One region of the Agathobaculum sp. LCP25S3_E8 genome, then DNA from elsewhere that is predicted to be linked to it. Evidence: riboswitches for the same ligand, from Rfam matches in the RefSeq annotation. Region 1 holds a riboswitch; the other holds the start of a gene.

Region 1 (4,212 bases):
AGACTCTGCCTGTGTCTCAGTGATCCCCAACCGCGCCATATAGCCGCGATGGATTTCCATTTCACCATTTAGAATGCTGGCCACATAGGATGCGTAGGTGCGCATAATCTCAGGCTCACGAGACTTGACCACACCCTGCGCGAATACTTTAGCGTAATCGAACAGGTACAGGTAGTCCTGCAACAGATAGAAACGGAATTTGTTTACAGCAAGGCTGCCGTCTGCAATGCCCCGGACAAAGGGATGGTTCAGATAACCCGCCCATATTTCCCGGGACGCGTCAAGCAGTCTCTCGGTTGTTTGGTTGTTTTTCAAGGTGGTACCCCCAATGAATGACTTGGACTGACAGCATCTCGCCGACAGCACTTGTTGTGTTTTTCTTAAATTAGTTGAATTTGATGTGCGTTTGCCAGATCATCGGCAGTCAACAGACTGACTGCGTCGATCAGGCGTGTGCGAAAGGAAGCGGTGCCCTCCATCTCTTTACGCACGCGCACCTGCGCTTGTTCTCCGCAATGATTCATCACCTCCGCCGCCGCAACAGCAGCTTCAAAAAGCATATTTGGATTCGCGCCGCAATACAGTGCGGTCAGCGACGTAAGCATGCAGCCGGCACCGGTAATCCGGCCCATCAGCGCACTGCCGCCCCGCAGCACTGCGGTACGTTGTCCATCAGTTATCAGGTCAATCACGCCGGTCAGCATGACAACAGTGCCAGTCTGCTGACTGAACTGGCGCAGCCATGCAGCAGATTCGGCAAGATTTTGCTCAGTCACACGGTCAAGCGCGTTAACTTCCACACCTGCGGCATTCTCTTGTCCCGCTGCAAGCGCACGAATCTCGGATGCATTGCCGCGAATAACCGACACCAGCCCTTCTGCCAGCAAACGGCTACACATTTCGCTGCGCAAACGGCTTGCCCCTGCCGCGACTGGGTCCAGCACAACCGGATGTCCCAGCTGTTTGGATGTACGTGCAGCCAGCAGCATGGCTTCCTGTGCGCGCAGCGCGCCCATGTTCAGTACTAATGCGTCGGCGTGTGCGGTAATTTCCTCAACCTCACGCTCGTCCTGCGCCATGATAGCAGTACCGCCCGCAGCAAGGATGATATTTGCGCAATCATTAATAGTCACATTATTGGTAATCGAATGCACCATTGGACAGACTGAATGGGTATGTGATACGATCTGTTTCAGACTTTCCGTCACCGCAGCGCCCCCTCCAGCTCACCAAATACCTGCGTGCGCTTAAGTGCCGCCAAAACCAAAACAGAAATCGCAGCACCTACTGCGGTCGATACCAGAAAGGATGGCACAAAAGTAAACAGTGCTGCAGCCTTGTTGTTCATCAACACCGCTGCAATCGGGTAAGACGCGATGCCGCCCAAAACACCCGTACCGAAAACTTCACCGACATACGCGACCGGCAGCTTGGGCAGCAGTTTATACGCAACGCCGCACAGCAGTGCGCCAATCATCGAGCCAGGAAACGCCAGCAGACTGCCAAGTCCCAGCAGATTCCGGATGAGCGAGGCGGCAAACGCCATGCCAACAGCATACCACGGTCCGAGCAGTACCGCTCCCAGTACGTTAACCATGTGCTGTACAGGCGAGCACTTCGCGCCCAGAACAGGAATGGAAAATAGGCTGCCAACCACGGCTACCGCCACCAGAAGGCCTGCAATTGTCAGTTTACGAACAGATTTTGTTTGCATAGCAACTCACTCCTCCGGGAAAATGCGACAAAAATGATTCAGCGGCCCGCAGCCCGTTCCAAAGCCGGGCGCATGGCGAATGGCGTCAGTTACGTAAGACTTCGCACGGTCCACTGCCTCCGGAATGGAATACCCGAGCGCAAGATTGGACGCAATCGCCGAAGACAACGTGCAGCCAGTTCCGTGTGTGCTTGTGCTATTTAGCTGCACAATCTCATATCGGTGAAAATCTGTACCATCATACAGTACATCTACTGCTCCCGCCATATTCTTTCCGCCTTTCACCAACACGTTGCGGCAGCCCTTAGCATGGATGCGGCGCGCCGCCTCCTCCATATCTGCTGGTGTTGTAATGTGCATATCCGCAATATACTGCGCCTCCGGAATATTGGGCGTCAGAATGTCTGCAAACGGCAGCACGGTCTCGATCAGTGTGCCAACTGAAGCGGGGTCCATAAGCGCATCTCCGTTTTTAGCAAACATCACAGGGTCAATGACCACATGCTGCGGCTTGTATTGCGCAAGCTTGCCTGCAACCGCTTTCATGCACGCAGGCGAGGAAAGCATCCCAATCTTGACTGCGTCCGGCACCATATCTTCAAACACCGCATCGATCTGTTCCTCAATCATCTTAGGGCTAACGTCCTGAATATCAATCACACGAGCAGTATTTTCCGCCACAACTGACACAATCACACTCATACCGAATATACCATGTGCCGCCATTGTTTTCAGATCCGCCTGCACGCCCGCACCACCCGAGCAGTCTGAGCCTGCAATGGTAAGTACCTTCTTCATTCCCGCTTCCTCCTATCATTTCTGCATGAAAAAAAGGACATCCCAATCAGGATGTCCTTTCGCGTCCGAAAATGTCCGCACCCACATGCGGTTCCAACTTGTTCCAGCATCCCTACGTTGGCATTATCCAAATCAGGTAAGGTCGAGGTCGAAACCTCCTCTCAGCCTCCCATAGAAGCTCCCTTGCAATATATTTAAATTATCACTTGTTGGAACATTTGTCAAGCATTCCGCCTATATACGGCTGCATATGCCGCGTCGTCTACCGCTTCCAGCCATTCGTTACTGCCATTTTCACCCGGTACCTCTACCGCAAGATGCGAGAACCAACTATCTGGCGCGGCACCATGCCAGTGCTTCACCCCTACCGGAATATTGACTGTATCCCCCGGATGTAATTCCACCGCAGGCTTTCCCCATTCCTGATAATAGCCCTTGCCGGCTACACAAATGAGAATCTGCCCGCCGCCCTTATCTGCGTGATGGATATGCCAGTTATTGCGGCATCCTGGTTCAAAGGTCACATTGAAGATTCCAACCTGCTCGGTCGATACCGGCGCGAGATAGCTCTGCCCGATAAAATACTGTGCATACGCATCGTTCGGCTGACCGATGGGAAACACCATTTCATTCTGATGCGCAGCTTTGCCATCCACTGCTTGCGCTTCTTCCGTCCATACCTCTTTTGCCATTCGGAACGCTGCCCACGCCTTAGGCCATCCTGCGTAAAACGCGGCGTGTGTCAAGATCTCTGCGATTTCTGTACGGGTGATGCCGTTCTGCTTTGCAGTGGTCAAGTGGTATTGGAACGAAGAATCCACCAGTCCCTGCGCCATCAGGCACACTACCGTCACCAGTGAGCGGTCGCGCAGCGAGAGTTTATCCTCTCTGCTCCACACCTCCCCAAATAACACATCATCATTGAGTTCGGCAAATTTCGGAGCAAAGACACCCAACGAATCCCGTCCCGCCGTCTGCTTGACTGCCATATTAATACGCTTCCTTTCCTGTCATATTCTGCTTCCCATTTCAAACGCAGTTTGCAGCGCCGGATGACCTTCAATTTCCCCTGCATCCGTCACACCGCCTGCAAACACACTACCTGCCAGACGTGCTTTTTCGAAGCAACTGATCCAGCCCTGTAAGCCATGCACTGTGCCTTCCGGCGTTTCCGGATCATCCTCTGCCGCCGCAGTCAGTAAATAAATATCCCGGAAGATATAGTCGGATGGAAACAGCGGATTTGCCCGATCCAACATGGTTTTCATTTGACCGCTCATGCCGTAGTAATAAACCGGTGTTGCAAACACCAATACATCTGCTGCGCGCATTTTCTGTACGATTGTATCTGCATCATCGCGGATAACACAACGCATGGTTTTCTGACAGGACAGACACCCCCGACAGAACCCGATGTTTTTTTCGCACAAATAAACTGTTTCTACCTGATGTCCCGCCTGCACCGCGCCTTTCGCAAATTCATCGGCAAGATGGTTGGAATTTCCGTTCCTTCGCGGGCTGGTCGCCACAATTAAAACTTTTTTACCCATTTTCATTCCTCCGTTATGCACACACCCATCATTTGTCCTGCATACTTTTGGATACACACTTACTTTCCGGTCATCGTCCTTTTCCTTCCCCTTTTATTATAAAAAGAAAACAATCCAATAGCAAATACTTATCCTTTTCTTTATTTCATG
Region 2 (4,212 bases), on a different contig from region 1:
CTACCGCAAGCTATACCAGATTTTCGCCGCGGGCGGCGCAGCGGTACGTCCCCTGCCGCTGGACAAAAGCGGTCTGCGCGCGGACGCACTGACGGCATCCGACGCATCAGTCGTGTACCTGACCCCCTCGCATCATTTCCCGCTCGGCACGGTCATGCCCGCCGCACGGCGACTGGAAATTTTGCGCTGGGCGTCCGCTGCGCCCGACCGCTATATCATTGAGGACGACTACGACAGCGAATTCCGCTATGCCTCGCGTCCCATCCCCGCTCTGGGCGAGCTTGACCGTGCAGGACGGGTGGTCTACGTCAACACCTTTGCCAAAAGCCTTGCACCCGGCCTGCGTATCGGCTATCTGGTGCTGCCGGACGCGCTGATGGCGCGCTACCGTGAGCGGTTCTCGCTCTACTCCTCGACCGTACCGAGTTTCGAGCAGCACACACTTGCAGCCTTTCTGCGCACCGGCGCCTTTGAGCGGCACATCAGCCGTAGCCGCAAGGTATATCAGGCGCGGCGCGATGCGCTTCTGGCGGCGCTTGCACGGGAACTGGCCGACCTCCCGCATGAGGTGTCCCGCTCGGAAGCAGGCCTGCACCTGCTGCTGCATATGCGAAACGGCATGCTGGAACGTGAGCTGATGGAACGGGCTGCGGCCGTCGGTGTACGAGTGTACGGCCTGTCCGCTTATTACACGCCGCCGGTTCAACCGCCCAAGGCGACGCTGGTGCTCGGTTACGCCGGTATGACTGAGACGCAAATCGACCAGGCCGCAGCACTGCTGCGTCAGGCATGGACAAAAAAAGAGCCATGATTTTTTCATGGCTCTTTTTCATCTTTTTTCTTATTTTCTTTTGGTTTATAAACAGAATTTGCAAAAATGACCGAGTGGTTTCCAAACCGCTGCCGCAATGCGTCCACGGTCTTATCCAGCTCACGCTGCTTTTGCCGCGTCTGTGTCTGCTGCGGACTGTCAAACAGGGAAAGCTGTTCACAAGCCTGATTCTCCGACAGCAGGTTGGCCGCCGTAACCGACAGCAGCCGCACCGGCTTGTCCATCGGCCAATGCGCGCGCAGCAGCGCAAGCGATGTCTCGAACAGCACGCGGGTGGAGTTGGTCGGCTGCGCCAGCGTCATCTGCCGTGAACGGTTGTGAAACTCCGGGTCGCGGATGCCAATCTGCACGGTCTGGCACACCATCCCGCGCGCCCGCAGGCGGCGGCCGACGTTATCACACAGCACGGTCAATCCCATGCGGCACGCCTCTTCGCCCAGAAGATTGTGCGCAAAGGTCATGCCGTTTCCCACGCTCTTGACCTCACGCTCGGCATAAAACGAACGCACCGGCTCATCGTCCTCACCGCGGGCATAGCGCAGCAGCATATCCCCCTGCTTGCCGAAAATGCCGTGCACAAATGCAGGCTCACACGCGGCTAAGTCGCCAATCGTATGCACACCCAGTCCGTCGAGCCGCGCCGCGGCACGCCTGCCAACATACAGCAGCGTATTGACCGGCAGCGGCCAGACGCGCTCCCGGAAGTTCTCGCGCGAAAAGACGGTCGTTGCGTCCGGCTTTTTGTAGTCGCTGCCCAGCTTGGCGAACGCGCGGTTGAATGACACGCCGACCGAAATCGTCAGCCCAATTTCCTCTCGCATACGGCGGCGCAGTTCATCCGCAATCTGCTCACCCGTACCGAACAGGTGCATCGAGCCGGTCACGTCGAGAAAGGATTCATCAATGCCGAATGGGTCGACCAAATCGGTATATTGCAGGTACAGCTCGTTGCAGCGGCGCGAATACTTGACGTATTCCTCGCGGTGCGGTGGTACCAACCGCAAATCAGGACATTTGCGTTTTGCCTGCCAGATGGTTTCCGCCGTCTGCACACCGAATGCCTTGGCCTTTTCGTTTTTGGCAAGGATGATACCGTGGCGGCTCTCCGGGTCGCCGCAGACCGCACTCGGTCCTTCCGCCAGCGTCGGGTCAAGCAGCGTCTCGACCGATGCGTAAAACGAATTGCAGTCACAGTGCAAAATCGTGCGCTCCACGGCATCCCCTCCCATCGAACATTTGTTTTCTTTTATTGTAGCAGAGAATTTGCGCCTTGACAACCACTTTTCACTGGTCTATACTGGATTTGCAAGCAAGGGTGCCGTGATGAGCGGCTGAGAGGGCGAGAGCCTAACCTTTTGAACCTGTTGGTTAGCACCATCGTAGGGAAGCTGTCGCATCGCAAAAACTCAATGCCCCGGTTTTACCGCATGGTGGAACCGGGGTATTTTTATTGCCTGAAAGAAGGGATTTTATGAAGATAAACGGCGAAGTATGCACCTGTTCCCCAGGTATGACTGTGCTGTCTCTTCTGGAGCAGCGCGGACACGACCCGCAGCGCGTCGCGGTCGAGCGCAATGGACAAATTGTGCCGCGCGCACGCTTTGCACAAGAGGAACTGCACGAGGACGATACAATTGAAATTGTACAGTTTGTCGGCGGAGGCTGAAATCATGCATTTGACCAAAGAAGAACTGCACGCCGCGCTCGTCGAGCGGCACGGCGCGGACATCCAGCAAAAGCTCGACCATGCTACGGTCGGCATCGCGGGACTGGGCGGACTTGGCTCCAACATCGCCGTGCATCTGGCGCGGCTGGGGGTAGGACGGCTGGTGCTGGTGGATTTCGACACGGTGGAAATCAGCAACCTCAACCGGCAGCACTACACGATGAAGGACATCGGTATTCCCAAAACGCTGGCGCTGCTCGAACAACTGGAAGCCATCAACCCCTATCTGCAATACGAACCGCACACCGAGCGCGTCATTCCGGCCAATGCCGCGCCCCTGTTTGCAGACTGCGATGTGGTCTGCGAAGCGTTCGACCGCGCGGACCAGAAGGCCATGCTGATTGAAACACTGCTGGAGCGTTTGCCGGACACGCCTATTGTTTCGGGCAGCGGCATGGCGGGCTGCGGTTCAGCCAACCTGATGCACACCGAGCGCCGCTTCGGTCGGCTTTACGTCTGCGGCGACGGAACAAGTGACATTGCGAACGGTATTGGCCTGATGGCGCCGCGTGTCGCCGTCTGCGCTGCGCAGCAAGCGACTATGGTGCTGCGACTGCTGCTTGGATATACCGAACCATGAGCATAAGATATGATAAGAAGGAGAGAAAAAACAATGGAAGATAAGCTGATTCTGGGCGGACACGAATTCACCTCCCGCTTTATTCTAGGCTCAGGCAAATATTCGCTCGATTTAATCAACGCCGCCGTACACAATGCAGGCGCACAGATTATCACGCTCGCGCTGCGCCGCGCCAACGAAGGTGGCACAGCGAACATCCTTGACTATATCCCGAAGGGCGTTACTCTGCTGCCCAATACCTCGGGGGCGCGCAACGCGGACGAAGCGGTGCGTATCGCACGTCTCTCGCGCGAAGTCGGCTGCGGCGACTTTGTCAAAATCGAAATCATGCGCGACAGCAAATACCTGCTGCCGGACAATCAGGAAACCATCCGTGCAACCGAAATCCTCGCAAAAGAGGGTTTTGTCGTCATGCCGTACATGTATCCCGACCTAAACGTTGCGCGCGACTTGGTCAGCGCGGGCGCGGCCTGTGTGATGCCGCTCGGCGCACCCATTGGTACCAACAAGGGACTTGCTACACGCGAGTTCATCCAAATCCTGATTGACGAAATCGACTTGCCGATTATCGTAGACGCCGGCATCGGCCGTCCCTCGCAGGCGTGCGAAGCGATGGAAATGGGCGCGGCGGCTGTGATGGCCAATACCGCAATCGCCACGGCGGGCGATATTCCGGCGATGGCAGAAGCATTCAAAAAGGCAATTGAGGCCGGACGCACGGCGTATCTGGCAGGACTCGGCCGCGTGCGCGAGAGCGCCTCGGCATCCTCCCCGCTGACCGGTTTTTTGCGCGACTGACGCCCCCGGGGCGGCAGCCGCCCTTGCTGTTCTAACCAGCAAACCGGGCGGCAAGCGCAAACCGGAACCCTGCTCTGCGCGCGCAGCGCGCCCTCAAGGGAAAAGGGTTGATTCACAAGAAGGGGAAAACCGCAGGTTGTCTCCTTTTTGTGCGCCCGCCGCGCGCAGCGGCATGCCTCCCGCTGTCTGAAAGGCAGCACAAAACAGGAAAGGATAATGATGATGCAACAAACCAAAACCGAGGCCATCTCCGCAAAATATATCACCGCCGAAACC

The links. Region 1 has a riboswitch for thiamine pyrophosphate ahead of thiD (bifunctional hydroxymethylpyrimidine kinase/phosphomethylpyrimidine kinase). Riboswitches for the same ligand answer to the same signal wherever they lie in the genome.
Region 2: linked by a shared signal. The riboswitch ahead of thiS (sulfur carrier protein ThiS) and the one ahead of thiD (bifunctional hydroxymethylpyrimidine kinase/phosphomethylpyrimidine kinase) in region 1 are both predicted to bind thiamine pyrophosphate.

Annotation. Positions count from the first base shown of each region.
Region 1 covers NZ_JBQKJR010000055.1:6,751-10,962, reverse strand. Annotated here, with positions in the region: gene tenA (thiaminase II) at 1-315, opposite strand, end outside; gene thiM (hydroxyethylthiazole kinase) at 381-1,208, opposite strand; gene thiW (energy coupling factor transporter S component ThiW) at 1,205-1,714, opposite strand; gene thiD (bifunctional hydroxymethylpyrimidine kinase/phosphomethylpyrimidine kinase) at 1,721-2,512, opposite strand; TPP riboswitch at 2,604-2,707, opposite strand; gene ACTQ34_RS14525 (carboxymuconolactone decarboxylase family protein) at 2,734-3,501, opposite strand; gene ACTQ34_RS14520 (flavodoxin family protein) at 3,523-4,062, opposite strand.
Region 2 covers NZ_JBQKJR010000001.1:21,098-25,309, forward strand. Annotated here, with positions in the region: gene pdxR (MocR-like pyridoxine biosynthesis transcription factor PdxR) at 1-811, shown strand, start outside; gene dinB (DNA polymerase IV) at 817-2,046, opposite strand; TPP riboswitch at 2,134-2,236, shown strand; gene thiS (sulfur carrier protein ThiS) at 2,304-2,498, shown strand; gene thiF (sulfur carrier protein ThiS adenylyltransferase ThiF) at 2,503-3,138, shown strand; gene ACTQ34_RS00160 (thiazole synthase) at 3,172-3,936, shown strand; gene thiH (2-iminoacetate synthase ThiH) at 4,159-4,212, shown strand, end outside.